DNA from 3 places in the Pseudarthrobacter sp. TRD_SC_9 genome. Region 3 is predicted to be linked to each of the others. Evidence: riboswitches for the same ligand, from Rfam matches in the RefSeq annotation. Region 3 holds a riboswitch; each other region holds the start of a gene.
The links. Region 3 has a riboswitch for cyclic di-AMP ahead of ACWA13_RS09875 (C40 family peptidase). Riboswitches for the same ligand answer to the same signal wherever they lie in the genome.
Positions count from the first base shown of each region.

Region 1: it holds a riboswitch for cyclic di-AMP, as region 3 does, so the genes downstream of both, ACWA13_RS04820 (M23 family metallopeptidase) here and ACWA13_RS09875 (C40 family peptidase) in region 3, are expected to answer to the same signal.
Region 2: it holds a riboswitch for cyclic di-AMP, as region 3 does, so the genes downstream of both, ACWA13_RS03775 (aggregation-promoting factor C-terminal-like domain-containing protein) here and ACWA13_RS09875 (C40 family peptidase) in region 3, are expected to answer to the same signal.

Region 1 covers NZ_CM143956.1:1,003,505-1,010,330, reverse strand. Annotated here, with positions in the region: gene mobA (molybdenum cofactor guanylyltransferase) at 1-139, opposite strand, end outside; gene ACWA13_RS04835 (HNH endonuclease) at 229-729, opposite strand; gene ACWA13_RS04830 (NlpC/P60 family protein) at 936-1,715, opposite strand; gene ACWA13_RS04825 (C40 family peptidase) at 1,814-2,518, opposite strand; cyclic di-AMP (ydaO/yuaA leader) riboswitch at 2,580-2,758, opposite strand; gene ACWA13_RS04820 (M23 family metallopeptidase) at 2,887-3,723, opposite strand; cyclic di-AMP (ydaO/yuaA leader) riboswitch at 3,727-3,931, opposite strand; gene ACWA13_RS04815 (metal-dependent transcriptional regulator) at 4,099-4,794, opposite strand; gene serC (phosphoserine transaminase) at 5,072-6,202, shown strand; gene ACWA13_RS04805 (DUF3027 domain-containing protein) at 6,335-6,826, opposite strand, start outside.
Region 2 covers NZ_CM143956.1:785,483-792,308, forward strand. Annotated here, with positions in the region: gene ACWA13_RS03760 (phosphatase PAP2 family protein) at 1-301, shown strand, start outside; gene upp (uracil phosphoribosyltransferase) at 335-970, shown strand; gene ACWA13_RS03770 (glyoxalase superfamily protein) at 1,054-1,431, shown strand; gene ACWA13_RS03775 (aggregation-promoting factor C-terminal-like domain-containing protein) at 1,476-2,297, opposite strand; cyclic di-AMP (ydaO/yuaA leader) riboswitch at 2,302-2,480, opposite strand; gene ACWA13_RS03780 (MarR family winged helix-turn-helix transcriptional regulator) at 2,729-3,211, shown strand; gene ACWA13_RS03785 (DMT family transporter) at 3,354-3,674, shown strand; gene ACWA13_RS03790 (DMT family transporter) at 3,750-4,154, shown strand; gene ACWA13_RS03795 (winged helix-turn-helix domain-containing protein) at 4,785-5,636, shown strand; gene ACWA13_RS03800 (SixA phosphatase family protein) at 5,734-6,261, shown strand; gene ACWA13_RS03805 (DUF4193 domain-containing protein) at 6,408-6,710, shown strand.
Region 3 covers NZ_CM143956.1:2,115,642-2,122,467, forward strand. Annotated here, with positions in the region: gene ACWA13_RS09860 (NUDIX domain-containing protein) at 1-432, opposite strand, end outside; gene ACWA13_RS09865 (glucose 1-dehydrogenase) at 599-1,492, shown strand; gene ACWA13_RS09870 (DNA alkylation repair protein) at 1,498-2,019, opposite strand; cyclic di-AMP (ydaO/yuaA leader) riboswitch at 2,280-2,446, shown strand; gene ACWA13_RS09875 (C40 family peptidase) at 2,450-3,295, shown strand; gene ACWA13_RS09880 (ribonuclease Z) at 3,409-4,302, opposite strand; gene ACWA13_RS09885 (alpha-L-fucosidase) at 4,529-5,821, shown strand; gene ACWA13_RS09890 (DUF4345 domain-containing protein) at 6,012-6,332, opposite strand; gene ACWA13_RS09895 (putative quinol monooxygenase) at 6,527-6,826, opposite strand, start outside.

The DNA.
Region 1 (6,826 bases), 1.1 Mb from region 3:
CCACAATCCGCTGCGCTCCCCGAGCGGCGGCAACCGTCCGATCCAGCAGCGCGACGCCATCATAGAGCAACCTGGACTTAGGCACCCCGCCCAGCCGGGCAGAGCGTCCTCCTGCCAAAATCAGGGCATCGTAATCCACCGCCCCAGCGTACCTCCCAGGCTGCCCAACTTCGCCCCGGGTGGCGGTCTATGCCGTGCAGGACGAAGGTGACACCCGAGGGCTGCTGGTCAGGCGGCGTTTTCCGGCAGCAGGAAGGGATCCCATGCCGGTGCAGGCTTTTCCAGCTCCTTGATCTGCCATATGGTGCCCTGTGGAGGTTCCGGGACAAAGCGCAACTTCCAGCCCATTTCCGCCGGGGTGTGATCGCCCTTGGCGTTGTTGCAGCGCAGGCACGCGGCAACCAGGTTCTCCCAGGAGTCAGCCCCGCCACGTGACTTAGGGTGCACGTGGTCAATGGTGTGCGCCGCCTTGCCGCAATAGGCACAGCGGTGTCCGTCGCGGCGAAGCACGCCACGGCGGCTGACCGCCGTCGCCCTGTTGTAGCGGGGACGGATGTAGCGATTGAGCAGGATCACGGAGGGTCTGCCCAGTATTTCCTGTGGTCCGACGACGGGGTCCTCCCCCTCAGCAACCACACTGGCTTTTCCTGTGAGCACAAGCACCAGCGCCCGGCGGAAGGTGATAACCGCCAGCGGTTCATATCCAGCATTCAGAACGAGAGTGCGCATGCACATACCTCTTCACGGCCGCACCCGTCAGGGGCACGAGGGCCGGCTGCCCTCGGCATGTCCGGGCTATGGATCGACAAGTCCAGAGTAAACACCGCAGGCCGTTTAGGGCTAATCGGGCGTCCGGTAAAGACCGTGTCCTGAAGTTAAATGCAGCAGGGACTCCCACCAAAGTGGAAGTCCCTGCCGCATCTCACGGGGAGCTGTTAGCCGTTGACGCGGATGAAAACCGGCCCGGAACCAACGTTGACGCTGAAGAGGACTGTCTGGTTGCCGTTGTAGCCGCCGTGGACAGCCTGGCCGTTTCCAGCGTAGATCGCTACGTGTGCAACGCCCGCGCCACCGTCGGCGTAGTAGATGATGTCGCCCGGCTGGGCCTCGGCTGCGCTGACGGTGCGTCCCAGGGACAGGTAACCGGCCGGCCAGTCGTGGAAGTGGATGCCCACTGCTGCCAGCGAGTTGGTGACGAGCATGGTGCAGTCCTGGTTAACGCCGATCTGCGCGTAGGCGGCGGCCAGGATGGTGGAGTTGAGCCCGGTGGAAGCGGCGGCCGGAGCCGGGGCAGCCGTGGAAGCGGCCACCGCCTGCCGGACCACCGGCGCTGCTGCGACTTCTTTTTCCGGGGCTGCTTCTTCCGGGGCTGCCTTGACCTCAACAGCAGGTGCCGGCTCTTCTTCGACGGGGGCCGGCGTGGTGGTTACTGCAGGCCGCTCAAAGGAGATGGCAATGCTGGAGGCCGCGGTGATGACTGCCGGAACCGATGACCGGACATCCACCGCCGAGGCCGTGGCCGCTTCACGCTGAATACCGGAGTCAGCGGCGTTGGCGGCAACGCCGCTGCTCAAAACAAGGCCGGAGGCCGCTGCAATGACAGCGGCCTGACGGCCCACGCCGCCGGCGTTGTCGCCGACGGTCTTGGCAATGATGGCCAACGCGCTGGTCTTGGTGACCTCCGCGCGGTGCCGTGCAGACGCACTTGATGACATTGGGGATCTCTCTTTCGAATCCTCTAGCCGGTTGGGCGGCACGAGGTTTTGAGCGTGGCGGCGTTTTTGGGGTACGCAGGCAAGCCCCGAACGGGGATTTAGCGGAGGGTGTAGAAGGAGGACGAACCCGTGGCGGCTACTGAATGCAGCAGCGTGCCCTGGGACGGGTTCAGCGCGCTGATCATCATGCCGTTGCCGACGTAGATGCCAACGTGTGCGCCACCGTTCTGCATGACGAGGTCACCCGGCTGCGGGTCGCCCGTGGGGGTCATGGCGTTCCAGGCACCGGTGCGCGGAATGGAGATGCCGGCCTGAGCGTAGACCCACTGGGTAAAGCCGGAGCAGTCCCAGCCGGCGGGAGTGTTGCCACCCCAGACGTAGGGGCTGCCGATGCCGGTGTAGGCAATAGCTGCCAGGCCTGAGGCTGCAGCCGAGGTGGCAACCGGAGCTTCGGGAGCTTTGGTGGTGACTGCGGTAGCGGCAGTGGCGGTAGCGGTAGCGGTGGTTGCCCCTGCTGCTTCGTCGTCTTCGTCGTTGGACCGGGGCTCAATGACTTCAATCACGGGGGCGGCGACGGTGGTGATCACGGGGCGCTCGAACGACACGGTGGCCGTGGGGGCGGCCGTGACAGCCAGTGAAGTCTGGGAAGCCGACTCAAGGGAGGCGGAGACGCCTACCGTGCTGTCTGCTGCGTTGGCCGGAAGGCCGATGCTGAGGATAAGGCCGGAAGCTGCTGCAATAACCGCTGCCTGACGACCTACGGTCCCGGCATTGGCGCTGACGGCCTTCGAAACAGTTCCCATGGGGTTGATGCGCACCGGCTGGGCGCGGTGGCGCGCAAGATTATGGCGTGACGACACGTAAGTAGCCTCTCCCAATGCCTGCGAGGTGAGCTGTCGGATTCGGATGGGAGTTCACCCGGCCGCGCCACTTCCAAGGAAGCTTTGCGACTTAACCCCAAGGCCTTCCAAAGAAGGCCATATTTGGTTCCCCCGTCTCTGCCAGACGATGTCATGCGAACGGACCTTGGGCGGTGGCAGAGTTAGGCAATCCACTCAAGAACGTCAACTTCGGAAAAGTTGACGCGGTTTAGACGGTACAGCAGTTCTTCTTCAATGTCACATTCAGGTCACGGCGTGTTGCAAAGAAACGAGAGCGGTTCATCGTTTGGTTACAGCCAGCCGGCGGGATCGACGACTTCACCGTTGACCTGCACCTCAAAGTGGAGGTGGCAGCCGGTGGAAGCGCCTGTGGTGCCGCTGAAAGCCACGACGTCGCCGCGGCTGACCTTCTGGCCTACCGACGCCTTGAAGGACGACAGGTGGTTGTAGGTGGTCTCCAGGCCGTTGCCGTGGTCCACTACAACACGGTTGCCGCCGCCGTAGGGGTGCCAGCCTGCGAAGGTGACAGTGCCGGTTGCGGCGGCGAGCACTTGGGTGCCGCACTGGGCCGCAAAGTCGGTTCCACGGTGGAAGTCGCCGGTTCCTCCGGTGATCGGGCTGACGCGGTAACCGTAAGGGGAAACCGTGGTCAGTGAGGCCAGCGGGCCAGCCAGGGTGCCCACGGAGGCGGCCGGGGTCACGGCAGCCGCGGCCTGGGCGCTGAGGAGCTGCTTGAGCTTTCCGTCAGGATCGCCCTGCGTAGTGACGGCCGTGCGGCTGAAGTCGACCTGCGCTGCCGATTCCGCGGAAATGTCGGGCTGTGGCGCCGCAACAACGGCGGCAGAAGCACTGGTTGCGGCAATGGGAAGGGTGGAATTGGCGAGTACCGGACTGGTCACGGGGACGGTAATCGTCAGGATCAGGCCCGTGGCGGCCAGCCCGATGCCGGCCTTCTGGCCGATGCCGCTGGCGGCAGCGAAGTCAGTAAGCTGCCGGAACGGGCTCCGGTGGCGGCGCGCTTCCCGTTGCGGGTCCCGGGGACGGTCCGCGAGTGGGACTTCAGCAACCCGTGGCTGCGAAGCGGAGCCGACGGCGCGACGGCGGCCCCTGTAATTCTGCGTGCTCAAGTATTTTCCTCTCTGGAAGCCTGCGAAGTTAGCTGTCGGATTCGGATCAGAGAGTTAGCGACCCGGCCCGCAAAGCAGGTCATCTTGACGCACAGATATCCAGGGGATTCGTTTATCAAAAGGACTGCCGCTGCGGACTTCACCCCAAGGCCGCTCGAAAACGGCCGATTGTGGTTCCCCCGCCCCTGCCAGAAAGGTGACTCGAACTCCCGGTCCGCTGGCAGAGCTAGGCTTTCGGACCAGATAACGCTTAGGTATCGGCGTCGAAGGTTAACTATAGGCGATGAGGCCGGACAGTAACAATTCCGTTATAAACGGAAGGTGCGCTTATCATTTTTTGCCTCGCGCAAGAGACGGCCGAGGTCGCAAGACTAATCAGGAGAGCTTCACAAAGACGTGGGCTGCAACTTCCGGCGGCAATTCGAGGGCGCCTTCGATGCCGGCAACCCGCACGGAGATGTACTCCCCCACGCGCTCCAGGGTGACGTCCGTGCCCGGGCGGATCCCGCCCTCATCCAGTTGCACAAGCAACTCCGGTTCAACCTGGATGGGCTCCGCCAGCCGACAGACCCGCACGGTTGATTCCGGACTGTAACCGGCCATGGCTTCCAGCAGGTTGATCACGCCGTCAGTGAAGGCGGAACCCACTTCGCCGCCGAGTGCCGCCAGGCCCGGGATGGGATTGCCGTACGGCGACTCAGTGGGGTGGTCCAACAGTTCATAGATGCGCTGTTCAACACGCTCACTCATCACGTGCTCCCAGCGGCAGGCCTCGTCATGGACATAGGCCCAATCCAGCCCGATGATGTCCGACAGGAGGCGTTCGGCCAGCCGGTGCTTGCGCATAACCTCTGTGGCACGTTTGCGCCCGGGTTCGGTCAGTTCCAGGTGCCGGTCGCCGGCAACGACCACCAGGCCGTCACGTTCCATGCGCCCGATGGTCTGCGAAACCGTTGGTCCCGAGTGGCGCAGCCGCTCCGCAATGCGGGCGCGAAGTGCCACGATGTTCTCTTCTTCAAGCTCCAAAATGGTCCGAAGATACATCTCCGTGGTATCGATCAGATCCGTCATCCAGCTCAGCTCCTTGAGCGCAGTCCCACGCGTTCGTCCACCGTATCGCGTACTGATAGCGCGTCGCTTATCAGGTCCACAGCTTAGCCTATTTTGAATTACTCCGGATAATCCCGCCGGGTTGTAGCCGGCCGCCAAAAGTCCCCACTGTGACAGCTCCAGTTCCCGGAGGACAGCGTAGTCAGGCAGAATGAAAGCGGCCTCTACAGCAGCCAACACTGACTGTCCCGTCCGACGGCCGCTGCGGCCAAACTGTCCCTACGAATTTGGAGCCCTTGTGAGCGACGCCAGCATCACCATCCCCGCCAATCTCGTGCCACAGGACGGACGTTTCGGCGCCGGCCCGTCCAAGGTACGGGCGGAGCAGCTGGAAGCACTCTCCGCTGCGTCCACCACCATCCTCGGCACTTCGCACCGCCAGGCACCCGTGAAGAATCTCGTGGGTTCGGTCCGGGACGGCCTGTCCGCATTCTTCCGCGCACCTGAGGGCTACGAAGTGGTCCTGGGCGTCGGCGGCTCCACTGCCTTCTGGGATGTCGCAGCGTTTGGCCTGGTGGAGACCAAGGCGCAGCACCTCTCCTTCGGCGAGTTCGGCTCCAAGTTCGCCGCTGCCACCAATAAGGCACCGTTCCTGGCAGAATCCAGCATCATCAAGGCAGATCCCGGAACGCGTCCGGTTGCGGTGGCAGAGGCCGGCGTGGACCTCTACGCTTGGCCGCAGAATGAGACGTCCACCGGCGTTGCCGCTCCTGTCCGCCGCGTCGAGGGTGCCGACGCCGGTTCCCTGGTGGCCATCGACGCTACCTCCGCGGCCGGGGGCCTGGACGTGGACGTCGCCGAAACCGACGTCTACTACTTCGCCCCGCAGAAGAACTTCGCGTCCGACGGCGGCCTGTGGCTCGGCCTCTTCTCCCCCGCCGCTATCGAGCGCGCGGCCCGGATCGAGCAGAGCGACCGCTGGATTCCGGACTTCCTGAACCTGCAGACGGCCATCGACAACTCCCGCCTGAACCAGACCTACAACACTCCGGCGCTGTCCACGCTGGTTACCCTGGACGCCCAGGTCAAGTGGCTTAACGGCAATGGCGGCCTGGACTTCGCCGCGAAGCGCACCGCCGATTCGGCCGGACGTATCTACGCGTGGGCGGAGGCCTCCAGCTTCGCCACTCCGTACGTCACCAACCCGGAGGACCGCTCCAACGTCATCGCCACTATCGACTTCGACGACTCGATCGATGCCGTCCAGGTTGCCAAGGTCCTGCGCTCCAACGGCGTTGTGGACACCGAGCCGTACCGCAAGCTGGGCCGCAACCAGCTGCGGATTGCCACCTTCGTAGCCATCGAGCCGGACGACATCACCGCCCTGCTTTCCTGCATCGACTACGTGGTGGCAGAACTGAGGAAGTAACTGGAACCAGGAGTTTCAGGGTTCGACGGCGTCGTCCGGGCTTTGTGCCGGGGCGGCGCCGTCTGTACAAGGCCGTCACCCGGCTGCGCATCACAGGGTCTGTGGTGGTCTGGACGTAACCGGGCCACCTGCCTAGTTGGTGCCGTCCACAGCAGCCTGATCGGCAGCGTCAGCGGCGTCATCTTCATCAGAATCCGCTGCCAGCTCGGCGTGCTTGACCGACTCGATGGCATCGTGTTCCACCACGGCAGCCAAATCCGGCAATCCCTCAGCAGTTTCGCCTTCCCGGACTTCGGTAGTCTCCTCCGGAGCCTCTTCCGGCCGGGCATCCTCCGGGCGCACCCGTTCGGCCCATGGCACCCATTCGGGGGACAGGACCGAATCCTCGGAAGGCAACAGACCAACCTCGTTGACAGTAATCACTTTGGAGCGCGAGTTGCGGGTCACTACCGCGAACCACTGCCACCCGGGATAGCCGGACAGCCGGCATTCAAAGAGGTGGGTTACCACGCGATCGCCCTCCGTGCGGGCACCGATGTGACTGCCGACGTCGGACGGGTCCGCGATCGACTGGACCGCTTCCCTGGCGGCATCCACGGCGGCGGCCAGCACTGCGTCGGGCTT
Region 2 (6,826 bases), 1.3 Mb from region 3:
TATCCTCTGGGCCAGGATCACCGCCATCACGGCAGGCTCGCTGTTTATCATCGCAATGGGTCTCAGCAGGGTGTACCTGGGCCATCACTGGCTGACCGACGTCGTGGCCGCCTGGCTGTTGGGGCTCGCGTGGCTGGGGATAGTGATTCTGGCACACCGGCTCTTTTACGCCATCGCCCGCCGCGAGCACGTGGGCCCGGCCCCGTCGTTCGACAGGCCTATAGTACGGGACGTGGTGAAGGAAGAGATCACGCACAATGCGGAGGACTCCGGCCGGCCCGGCGGACCCAGCCGGCAATAAAATCCTCAGTGACCGGATGATAGTTTTGACCTCATGCGCACACTCGTCGTGGACCACCCGCTGGTCGCCCACAAACTCACCGTTCTCCGCGACAAAAACACCCCGTCGCCGGTCTTCCGGCAGCTGACCGAGGAACTGGTAACGCTCCTGGCCTATGAGGCCACGCGCGATGTCCGTACCCAGGACGTCACCATTGAAACGCCCGTTGCCACCACTATCGGCACCGCGTTCACTAAGCCCACGCCGCTGGTGGTTCCCATCCTGCGCGCCGGTCTGGGCATGCTCGAGGGCATGACCAAGCTGGTTCCCACCGCGGAGGTCGGCTTCCTGGGCATGGCCCGGGACGAGGAAACCCTGGACATCATCACCTATGCCGAGCGCCTCCCGGAGGACCTCACGGACCGGCAGATCTTCGTGCTGGACCCCATGCTTGCCACCGGCGGGACCCTGCGCGAAGCCATCAAGTTCCTCTTCCGCCGCGGCGCCTCGGACGTTACGTGCATCTGCCTGCTGGCAGCGCCGGAAGGCCTGGCCAAGCTGGAAGAAGAGCTGGCCGACGCCAACGTGACCATTGTGCTTGCGTCCATTGACGAGAAACTCAACGAGAAGTCCTACATTGTTCCCGGTCTGGGCGACGCCGGCGACAGGCTCTACGGCGTAGCGGGCTAAGATCCGCTTTGGATAGACGTAAGGGCCGGCTTCAAATTGAACCGGCCCTTCCGTCTGTCCGGCCCCAGGGCTAGCCTGTCCGAATGGAATGGAAACTTGAACTTGCGTTTGTGCCCGTGTCCGACGTCGATGCGGCCAAGGACTTTTATGTCAACAAAGTGGGATTCAACGCGGACCATGACCACCGAGTGAGCGACACCTTGCGGTTCGTGCAGCTGACGCCGCCCGGCTCAGCCTGTTCCATCGCGATCGGTGAAGGCATCAGCGACGCACTTCCGGGCACCGCCCCCAATCTCCAGTTGGTGGTGAGCGATATCCATGAAGCGCACCGGCACCTCACGGAGAAGGGCGTGGACGTCAGCGACGTGGAGATCCTTGACTGGGGACACTTTGTGTACTTTGCCGATCCCGACGGCAATCAGTGGTCTGTCCAGTACATGCCATACCGGGACGCGGGGTAGAACCCGCCAGTTCTTCCCCGCCTTGCTAAAGAGCGTGAGGACTTTTAGTACCAGTTGTTGGCAAGGTGGAAGTTCAAGGCGCCGCACGGGGACTGGTAGCGCTCCTGGATGTAGTTCAGGCCCCAGTTGATCTGGGTGCGGTAGTTGGTGAGGTAGTCAGCACCGGCGCTTGCCATTTTTTCGGCCGGCAGTGACTGGACGATTCCGTAAGCGCCGCTGGTGGGGTTGGTGGCGGTAGTAGTCCAGTCCGATTCCTTGGTCCAGAGCGTGGTCAGGCACGGCATCTGGCCGGCGCCCCAGCCGTAGGAACCCAGTTGGCTCAGCGCGTAGGCCTGGGCACCAGCGGGGTCGTTGACGGCAACAGGTTCGGGCGCAGCAGCGGGAGCGGGCGCCACGGGCGCTGGCTCTACGGGTGCCGGAGCGGGAGCAGGTTCTGCCGGTGCAGCGGCCGGAGCCGGTTCAACAGGCGCCTCCGGGGAAGGCGCAGGCGCCGGTACCGGATCCGCTTTCATCGCGGACTGCTCCGCCGCTGCTGAAGCAAGCGCCTCGGCGGGAGTGGAGTTCGCCGCCGACTCCGGCAAGACAGCCTGGACAACGGACGCCGGTGCCATCGGATTACTGCCAGCCTGACCGGCAGCGGCAGCGCCGATGAGCAGGGCGCAGGACGCCGTCACCACGGCAGCGCGCCGGACTACGCCCAGAACGGCTGTGCGGCGGCTGGGTACCGGATGCGCCGAGTCAACAACTCGGCTGCGGACAGTGCGGATGGAACTTGTGGGAACGGCGGTTGATTCAGCGGTGCGGCGCCGGCCATGGGCCTGCTCCGTACCGTTTTTCACGCGCGCGTGATCCTGGTAATCAGTCATGATGATTTAGCCTCTCAACGCCTGCGGAGTTAGCTGTCGGATTCGGATGAGGTCATCCGGCCACGCGGAACAATCACGCGATGGCTTCACCCCTAGGGCGACTCGTGCCCGGGACTGTGGGTTCCCCGCCTCTGCCTGATCATGAGGAATCCGGGTGGCGGCAGAGCTCGGCATTCACCCGGTCATGCAGCCGGAACGGTGGCCACACCCCATCCACGGTACAGGGGTTTGCCACCTTAGTCACGTTTTGGTAACGGAGATCACGAGGGGGCGCCGGGTTTCCGCTCGATTTCCGCTCGGTTGGATGATGGGCCGCCCGCCCCTCCTCTTGCTGAGCCACTCCTCGCGGCGAACGGGCCGTCGGGGGAGTCGCGACGGAGGCTTTCGGACAAGTGTTTGCCGTGCGGGTGCGGCTGCGGTAAGTTATCTGTATGCACATGCAGATATCTGAAGAAAGTGACCCCTCGGGGTCCGGGGACATCAGTGCGGCTTGGTCTCGGGTTGCCGTATTCGCCTCCGCAGTGGACGCGAGTCTAGGCAAGTGGCTCACGGATACCCATGGAATCGGCCTGACGGACTACCGTGCGCTCGCGCATATCGCCCATGCCTCCGACAAAGAGTTGCGCGTCAACGAGCTCGCCCAGCAGATAGGTCTGAACCAGAGTTCTACCACACGCCTGGTGAGCCGCCTGGAGAAAAAGAACCTGACGTACCGCGACGCCTGCCCCGACGACGCGCGTGGAGTCTACGCCGTCATAACCGAGCCTGGGGAAGCGCTGCTCCGAGAGGTGCGCGGCGTGTACGAGGATCGGGTGCGTGAGCTTCTCAGCAACATTACTGTGCACTTTCCGGAACTCGATGCACACCAGCTCAGTGGGGCACTGCGTGATATCGGTGCCCTCACCTCGCCATAGGCTTCACCAGCAAAACGATTCGAAAAAGCCATCTCTACTTACATGCATGTACATGCAGTAAATTGCCATCCGCGTCCTCGAAAGCGGGACCAGATGCGATCGCCCGTACCTACCTCGCAACACCAACAAAAAGGAGAACATCATGAGTTGGATCTACCTGGGTATCGCCGTGATCTTCGAGATTGCCGTCGCCCTCGCAGCGAGCAAGGCACATGGCTTCACCCGCTTGTGGTGGACCATCACCACACTCGTCAGTGGCGCAGTCGCCACTTATTTCCTCAGCCTGGCGCTCCTGACCTTCGATGTCGGCGTCGGTTACGCGCTCTGGGTTTCGGTCGCCGGGGTCGGCATCACCATTCTCGGCGGTTTGCTCTTCGGTCAGCGCTTGAACTGGCGCCAGGGAGCCGGCATCGGAATCGTCATCATCGGTGTCGTCGGACTCCAGCTCAGTGGAGCCACGTGAGACTCCACACACGGTGCCCGCACCCCGCATCGGAACATCCACTTTTCCTTCCACTCTTCTAGAACGGACAGAACAATGAGGGCAACACCCGTCATCGACAGCAGGAACACCGGGGCCTGGCTCGTCTTGCTCGTGGCCGGCGTATTCGAAGTCGGCTACGCACTAAGCGTCGGCGGCAGCCAAGGGTTCAGCGTCCCGGGCTGGTCAATCTCCGCCCTCGCGTTCTTCCTTGCGACCCTGTTTTGCCTCAGCCTTGCCCTCAAGAAGATCGACGTGGGGATCGGCTACGCCGTATGGGCCGGCATTGGCTCGGTCGGCGCCGCCGTCCTCGGCCCGATCTTCTTCAACGAAACACTCACCCCGACCCGTGCCTTTTGGCTTGCCGTGATCATCGGCGGAGTCGTTTGGTTAAAACTCGCCGACAACCCCAAGGCCGAAAAAGCGGAAGATTCAGTCCTGGTTAGCGCCTCGCAGGAGTAAATGGACTGATCTCACGAAGGCCGGTGAAACCCGGTAGCAGGGGCAGGGGTGCGATGCCATCGCCGTCATTGTGCCGGGGGTCAAGACGGAGCCCTCGGTAAGCTATGAATGCCAGCCCAACAGCCCCCTCGTCGAAAGCTGGACTTTGTGGGAACTTTTCATTGCTGGTTAGTCCACTCAATTGAGAACTGAAGAAAAACCGCTTTGGGGCGATCTTCTCATTCAAAAATTCGGCTGGTTACGGTTTAAGGCTCTGTCAAGCGCAAAAGTGCTATCAGTCGAGGTCTTCTAGCGAATCGTGATGTGCGCCACAAACTACCGATTCGTCTCACTATCCGGACTAAAGCGTCCATTGTTACTTGCAAGTTCTTATTGTTACGTTGCACACTTCATTTGTGAACAAGAACTCAACAGCACCTGCAACTGCAGATTATTGGCCCAGCACACCCGCTGCTGCCGACATGCGCTGTTGTCGAATGCACGCCTAACTGTCAAACCCCAGAGAGTTTTTAGGCATTCGTCCCCAACAAGCCCAGTGCCGGGCAACTTCCCCAGAATGTGTTCCAACACTTCCGGGGAACTCAGCATTCGTGCCGCGATGACGGCCATTCACATTGAGGTAAGCATTCCATGTCAGTTGCATCCGGATACGTCCACATCTCAGTCCGCAACGCCAACAAGCCGGCCCAGCCAGCCGGCCTCCGGCAGGGCTATGTCCCCGGATCGGGCAGCAGTTTTCCCTCCGCTTCCAGCTACGCGCCGCAGGGTTACAACCCCAACTCCTATGGTCAGCTTCGGGCCGTGCCCGCCGCGGACCCGGCACCGGTGACCGCCCCCACCCCGGTCATTGCCGGTCCCGGCAGCGGTGTCCGCCCGGTCGCCAACGACACGGTTGCCCGTGGATTCGTCCTCTACATGGGCATCGACGAGGAGACTGCGGCGGCCGCAGGTACCTCAATTGCCAAGCTGGCGCAGGAAATCCGGGCTTATGCCCAGTCACTCGTTACAGGTGCCGAGAGCTATGCCGCCGTGGCAATCGCTCCCGCCAACGCACCCGGCTCGGCGCTCGACGTCGTACGTTCCACCTTCGGCGACCCCACAGTGAATGCCCGGCAGCGCACCGACAATACCCGGTTGCAGCAGGCGCAGGAGCCGCGTCCTTCCGGTGTTCTGATTGATCTTGCCCGCCGCGAAGTGCACCTTGACGGCGAATCGCTGAACCTGACGTTCAAGGAATTCGAACTGCTCAATTACCTTGTCGAGAACGGCACCCGGACGGTGGGCCGCGATGAACTCCTTGAGGGCCTGTGGCGCAACGCCGATGAGGTCCCCAACGAGCGCACCATCGACGTCCACATCCGCCGCCTCCGCTCCAAGCTGGGCCGCCTCGCCAACACGGTCCGTACCGTCCGTGGCCAGGGCTACAGGTTCTACGAGCACCCCGAGGTCGTCGTTTGGGCAGCACCGGAATACTCCATCTAGCTTTAGCTGCACCGAAAGCGCCTGTCCCGGAGTGGGATGGGCGCTTTCGCTTTAAACCCCCGGTTACCGTGCGGACAGCGACGGATAGGGTGGGGGGATGAGTGAGCATCACATTCGGCGGCTGATTATCATGCGCCATTCCAAGGCTGACTGGCCTGGCGGTGTGGGTGACCACGACCGTCCCTTGGAGGAACGCGGCCACTTGGAGGCACCGCTGGCGGGCCGTTGGCTGGTGGAGCAGGGCGTAGTTCCCGACTTCATTCTTTGCTCCAGCGCGCTGCGCACCCGGCAGACCTGTACCTGGGTGTGCTCGGAACTGGGCGACAAAGCACCAACGCCCAAGCTGGAGAGCGGTCTCTATGCCGCGCCAGCGACGCGCATGCTGACGGTGATCAACCATGTTCCGGATACCGTGACCACGCTGATGGTCATTGCGCACCTGCCCGGCGTGCAGGATCTTGCCGTGCATCTGGCGTCGCGCGATTCGGATCAGGAGGCCTACATGGACGCGGCCACCAAATATCCCACCAGCGCACTGACGGTGATGGAAACTGAGAAGCCTTGGGCCGAGCTGGATGGCCAGGATGCCCGGCTGGTCAGCTTCGCGGTGCCGAGGGCCAGGTAGTCCTTTTCCGGCGGCCGGACCGGCTGGTCGCCCCTGGGGTACAAAGAGTGTCCACGGGCATCTACTTTTTCCCTTGACCACCTGTAAGATAAGCATGCTTACTATAGACCTTGGGGGAGGCATCCAAGGGAGGAGAGTGACTGGCAATGGCGACGGATTACGACGAACCGCGCAAGTCTGAATCGGATCCGGCTCCGGAATCGCTGGAGGAGCTGCGCACGGCCCAAAGCGCAGTCCGCACGGCCGGTGTTGACGTGGACGAACCCGATACCGCCGAAGGCATCGAGCTTCCCGGGGCGGACCTGTCCACCCTGGAGTTGACGGTGGAAGTAGTGCCACCGAAGAAGGACGAATTTGTCTGCTCATCCTGCTTCCTGGTCCATCACCAATCCCAGCTTGCCCGTGAGAAAGACGGAATGGCGTTCTGCCTCGAATGCGAAGGCGACTAAGCCGAAGGCTTAACGCGGTGATCAGGGCTTTGTGACTCCGGACACACCGGGATATCCTGAGGAAGGGTCATGCAGCGGCCCGTGGAAATTTTCGCCCTCAGGGATGTACCTATGGA
Region 3 (6,826 bases):
GATCACCGGATCGAAGGGTTTGGTCACCTTCACCACCACCGTGCTGTAGGACCAGTAGCCCAGGTCCAGGGCCGACGTGAAAAGGACTTCGACGCCGTCCGAAGGCACAGCCGCTTCCTCAGAGGCCTCCCGCAGCGCGCCGGTCACAGCATCCTCGTCCTGATGCAGGGCACCGCCTGGCAGTCCCCAGGTTCCGCCATTGTGGCTCCAGACCGCGCGATGCTGCAGCAGCACGCCCTTGGCAGGATCGTACGCCAGCACTCCAGCAGCCCCGAAGCGCCCCCAGAACCTGCCGCGGTCACCCTCCACCCAGGCGTCGCCCGCGTCCCGGGGCTTGCTCCTGATACTGTGCGGAGCCTCTGAAGACAGCGCCTGGGCATGCAGCGCCCTGGCAGACCGCGCTTCAGAAGTGGCTGCTGTGTCCTGGTTCATCCTCCAAGTCTGACAGGCCGCATCCGTACGTGGGTCCGGCTTGGCATAAACGCCCGGCCACCCCTAGGCTAGGAACGTAAGCATGCTTAGCATTGTTTGCAGTTGCCAATGTCTGCAGTTGCCATTGTCTGCAGGTGCAGAGTCCAGCCACTCAAGAGGAGCGACCATGACGGACCAGTACACCTTCCGGAACCCCGTGACCGCCTACCCGGAGATTTCCCCGCCCAAACAGCACCAGCCGGAGCCCGGCCTTGATGCGGAACTGACGCCCAAAGCTGATCTGGGTGAGGAAACGTACCGCGGCACCGGCAGGCTTGACGGCCGGAAAGCGATAGTGACCGGAGCTGACTCGGGAATCGGCGCGGCCACTGCCATCGCATTCGCAAGGGAGGGTGCCGACGTCGTACTGTCCTACCTTCCGGAGGAAGAAGAGGACGCGGCACGGATCGCGGGCATCATCGAGGCCGCTGGCCGGAAAGCAGTCAAGGTACCCGGTGACCTGAAGGACCAGGCCACCTGCCGCGAACTGGTGGACACCGCAATTGCGGTCCTCGGCGGCGTGGACATCCTGGTCAACAATGCGGGAAAGCAGGTCGCTCAGGAGGAGATTGGTGGCATCACCGACGAGCAGTTCGACCACACCATGAAGACCAACGTCTACGCGATGTTCTGGCTGACCAAGGAGGCCGTCAAGCACATGCCGGCCGGTTCCACCATCATCAACACCACGTCGATCCAGGCCTACAACCCGTCACCTACGTTGATTGACTACGCCACCACCAAGGCCAGCATCAACAACTTCACCAAGGGCCTCGCGCAGCAGCTGGCACCGAAGGGCATCCGGGTCAACGCGGTGGCTCCCGGACCCATCTGGACGCCGCTGCAGGTCAGCAGCGGCCAGCCCAAGGAAAAGCTGCCTGAGTTTGGCCAGTCCACGCCGCTGGGCCGCGCCGGACAGCCGGCAGAGCTGGCGCCGGCCTACGTGTTTCTGGCGTCGGCCGAATCAAGCTATGTGGTGGGCGAAACACTAAACGTCAACGGTGGCAACCCGACACCATAAAGGACTTAGGGTGGATCCGACGATTTCGCCAGCAGGGCAGCCTGGCGCAGTCGCGGGTCTGCATCCTGGCCCCAGCGGGCAATAACGACGTCGGCCTTCCGCCGGTTCCGCCCGCTCAGCGCGGCCAGCAGCGGCAGGGTGACGTCGTTGACCAGCGGCCCGGCAAGCTCCTGAGTTTCGGCAGAACGCAGGAGGCCTTCGATCCTGGTCAAGTCCGAATGCCGAAGAAGACCCACCCGCGATTGCAGGAGAACCACGGCGGCGAGACGCCTTTCAAATACTGGCTTGCTTCCCGGCCGGGGACGTCCCCAGAGGGCGGATGCCAGCATGGTGACGCCGTCGTGGTCCAACTCCCTGAACTTGTTCAGCGCGTCGCGAACAGTGCCACGGACTGCGCCAATAGAGGAACCATAAGAGGCCAGGACGCCACCCAGCCGGGATTCGACGTCATCCACCCTGTACGAGGCGCCCTCGTTATGCAGGGTGCGGTCTATGAATCCTGCAGCCTGCTCTATTAGGCCCTGCACGTCAACCTCCCAATCAGCCCTCAGGACCGCTGACGGCATCGCTCGGCACCCACGAGGGCAAGTGCCACGAGTCCTGCCTGTAGGCACTGGCTGTGGTAACGAAAAGGCACATAGTTTCCTCAGCTTACCCATGCGACTCACTGAACACTCCCAGCTTGTTACCAGATTGTGACTTTCAGACGAGAAGAAGGTATTGTCGATGGGTGTCCCGCCCAACTCGGGACATTCCCTCCAGCATGCCGAGCCCTGCCGCTGGATCCGGGACCCCTTCGCTTGATGATGGCAGGGACGGGGGAACCAAGTTTTCACGGCTTCACAATGAAGCCTTGGGGTTAAGCCGGTAACGCTCTAGTTCGCATAGAGCACCGGCCGGGTATCTCCAACCCGAACCCGACAGCTCACCCCGCAGGCATAGGAGAGGCAATCAACCGTGTCTAAAAACGCAACCACCGCCCGTCACCGGGCAACCCCCGCCGGTTCTGTCGCCCTTGCAGGCCTCAGCTACACGGCAAAATCACACGCCCTGACCGTCGGCCGTCCTGCCCTGGCAGTTGCCGCGGCTTCCGGTCTGGTCTTCGGCGTAGGCGCCCCTGCCCAGGCCAGCGTTAACAGCTCTGAGTCCGCAGGCACCGTCCAGACGACGGCAACTGCCGCCCCGGCACCCGTGACCGTGGCACCGGCCGCAGCAACCGCCAACGTGCACACGGTTGTTTCCGGCGACACCCTCGGCGCAATTTCCGCAGCCTACGGCGTTAGCCTTGCCGATGTTCTGGCTGTCAACAACCTGGGAATGGCTTCGGTCATCTACCCCGGCGACCAAATCCAGATCCCCGGCGCAGGCACCGTAGCAGCAGCGCCGGCGCCCGCGGTAACCGTGGCTGCAACCACCGCTCCCGCACCTGCCCCGGCACCTGCCGCCTCACCGGTCAACCTGACCGCCATGTCCTCCACGGCTGCTTCCACCGGTACCGGTACCGGAGCTGCCCTGCTGGCACATGCATACGGCCAGATCGGCACCTACCAGGACTGCACCGCGATGGTTGAAAAAGCCCTCCGTTCCGTAGGCATCAGCGTCGGTGACATCGCTCCCTCCCACTTCTTCGCCTTCGGCAGCGTTGTTTCCACCCCGGCTCCCGGTGACTTGGTCATCACTGCCGGTCACGTGGGAATCTACGCCGGCGATGGCCAGGTTGTCAGCGGCGGCGTTGACGGCAACCGTACCGAGGTTCACTCCATCAGCTGGCTCAGCGGAGCTTCCTTCGTACGCGTTCCGTAACATCCTGCGCAGTATCTTCTAGCGCTACCGGCTCCGGCCCCACGCTTTTGAAAGAAAGCGTGGGGCCGGAGTTTTTTAGTGCCCGCTCCCTCCGGCTGCAGGCAGCGCTTCCGTCATCGCAGGCTACGGCGCTTTGGAAACCTGATTCTGTCCAGGTCCTTCGCCGCGATCACCTCGGCGGATCCGGCGCGGGCAGCGGCCTGCCCTGCCAGCAGGGCGGTGTCGTCGCCGTAGCGCGAGGAGAAGTGGGTGAGGGCGAGGGTCCGGACGCCACCTGCGTTCGCCAGCTTGCCCGCTTGCCCGGCGGTGAGATGGCGGTACTCGTCGGCGAGCGCCACATCCTCGTCACTGAAAGTCGATTCGGCTACCAGCAGGTCAGCGCCTTGTGCCAGTTCTTCGGCTCCCTGACATTCGGCTGTATCCATCACGAAGGCGAAGCTTTGACCGGGACGCGGAATGCTGACATCCTCCAGCAGCACGCCGGCAACGCGGCCTTCACGCTGCAGGCGTCCGACGTCGTGTCCCCTGATTCCTGCAGCAGCAAGCCGTTCGGGCAGCAGGGTCCGGCCGTCAGGTTCCGTAAGCCGGTAGCCGTAGGTCTCGATACGGTGCTTCAGCGGCCGGACCTCGAGGTCATCGGCAATGGCCCCGGCGCCCCCATGCGGGTGGAACCTCAGGTCAAGGCCCGGGGTCGCGACCGACACCAGCGCACGGACTACGTCTTCGCCCGACGCCGGATAGTGCAGGTGCACGGGGTGCGTGACGCCGTCGAGCACCATGCGCGAGAGTACGCCCGGCAGGCCATAACAATGATCACCGTGAACATGCGTGAGGCAGATCCGCGTTACCCGGGATGCCGAAACGCCGGCGTGGATCATTTGCCGCTGCGTGCCCTCCCCAGGATCAAACAGCAGGCCTTCGCCGTCCCAGCGAAGCAGGTAGCCGTTGTGGTTGCGGGTCCGGGTGGGCACCTGGGAGGCAGTGCCGAGGACAATGAGTTCGCGCATGCAACCGAGTCTGCACCCCATTTGGGCAGTCAACCACTACATCTGACCTCTGACCGGGCTGTTTCACCGCGGTGCTGCCACCGATTCACATACGGGATGACGCTTCCTGCAGATTCATCTGATCAATGCTTGACCCCTGACAGCACCTCCCCTACCGTTCAAAGTGACGCTGCGGCTGTGCGCGCGCCCTGACCGAACCCTGCATCAGCACAACGCGAGGAGATTCATGACCGCCGAAGTTACTGTCTCCCCCGATCCCGCATGGTTTGTGCAGGACCGGTTAGGGATGTTCGTGCACTGGGGACTGTACTCTCTGGGAGCCAGGCACGAGTGGCTCAAGAACCGCGAACGCCTGAGCGACGAGCAGTACCGGAAGTACTTCACGCACTTTGACCCGGATCGCTACGACCCCAGGGAGTGGGCCAGGCAGGCCCGGCTGGCGGGCATGAAGTACGTGGTGCTCACCGCTAAGCATCACGACGGCTTCTGCCTATGGGATACCGCCCTGACCGACTATAAGATCACCCGGACGCCGTTTGGTGTTGACGCAATCGGACCCTTCATGGATGCCGTACGTGCCGAAGGCCTCCGGGTTGGTTTGTATTACTCACTCATCGACTGGCATCATCCGGAATTCCCGGTGGACGGAGTCCATCCGCAGCGCGACGACGAGGAGTTCAAAGCCCGTGAGGCCGGCCGGGACATCGCACGCTACCGTGAGTACCTCCACGCCCAGGTCGAGGAGCTGCTCACCCTGCACGGACCAGTGGACCTGCTGTTCTTCGACTTTTCCTATGAACGCCAGTATTGGGGCGGCAAGGGTGCCGACGACTGGGGTTCGGAAGAGCTGCTGAGGATTGTGCGGCGGTTGTCGCCCGGAGCGTTCGTCAACGACAGGCTCGGGATTCCCGGCGACTACATCACGCCCGAGCAATATCAGCCGCTCAAACCCCTGGAACGGGACGGCAAACCTGCCGTGTGGGAAGCCTGCCAGACGCTGAACGGCAGCTGGGGTTATGACCGGGATAACCACGACTTTAAGTCCGCCGAGACAGTGGTCAAGATGCTCGTGGACGGCGTCTCAAAGAACGGCAACCTGATCCTCAATGTCGGGCCCACAGGGCGTGGCGAGATCGAACCGGGCGCACGTGAGCTCCTTCATTCCCTGGGAGCTTGGATGGCAGACCATGAGCGGTCCATCCGGCACGCCGGGCCGTCCGGATTCGAGGCACCTACCGGAACCCGTCTGACCCAGCGGCGCGACCGCCTGTACCTTCACGTCTTCGACTGGCCGTACCGGCATATCCACCTCTCCGGCCTGGCGGGACAGGTGGACTACGCCCAACTCATGCTTGACGCCTCGGAAGTAGCCATCCTGGACAACGATCCCAACCGCCCCGCGCACAACACCCAGATGGGCGGCCTGTCCGAGGGTACGCTCACCCTTGAACTTCCCGTGCAGCGCCCGGGCACGTTGGTGCCGGTCATAGAGCTCTTTCTCACCAGCCAGCCTTCCTGAACAAGCTGCGCCCCTCGAGGCGCGCCCCCAATGTGGAGGTTCCTGGCTAACAGCCGCTCACCCCCAGTCGCTGCGCTGCCCTCCCTCTGCTAAAGAAGGTGTCGTGCTCCGGAAAGCACTGCAGTAGCTCGACGTTGCTCTAGGTCGTGGACGCTGCACTGGTCGCTGCAGCAGCTCTTGGCGCAGACCGTTAGCGGGTACTCTTTTCTATCGTTCGACGAAGGGCGAGCAGTACCGGAGGCAGGAGCAGTTCCATGACGGTCAAGCCTTGGAACAATGGGTGAGGCCGGCCACTGGCCCGGGCGGCAGCCAGACGAGCTATTCCACCGAGGAAAGTGGTGACGCACAGGGCACGCAGCTGTCTTGGATCTAAATCAGGGTCACGGGCAAGGTTCCAGGCGGCAGGACCTTGGGCAGCCCACCAGATCGCGTAAAAGCGCATGACACTATCGTTGCTTGCAACTGTCGGAGCGCCGCCCGGTATGGATGCAGTTCCACGCAACGCCACCATCGTGCCGGTTACCGTGGCTACCGCACCCAAGCACACCATTACTACGCGGATCGACCTGGCGGCGACAACCGAGCTCATGCTGGCGTAAATGGGTGATCGTATTCCATAGCAGGAGCCTACCGTTCCGAAGCAATCAGTGCGGGAACTCATACGGGAGACCACTCTGTTCCCTTTTGAATCTTCTCGCGGTTGGTTCAGCCGACGGCCAGCTCGCCCAGCTTGGACCACCCGTCCACCTTGACATTGATGATGTCCGGAGTCGCCGCCAGATACTGTGGCAGGGTGCGGGTAGCTTCCTGGAAGTGTGCCGACTGGACGTGGACGCCGCCAGCCTCGTCGTCCCGGAACGCCTCAATCAGCACGTAGGTGTTTGGCTCATCCAGCGACCGGGACCATTCGAAGAACAGGCAGCCCTCTTCGGCGTTGGTCGCCTGGGTGAAGGCCCTGGAGATTTCCGGCCAGGCATCCGCATGCTCGGGCTTGACGGGGAATTT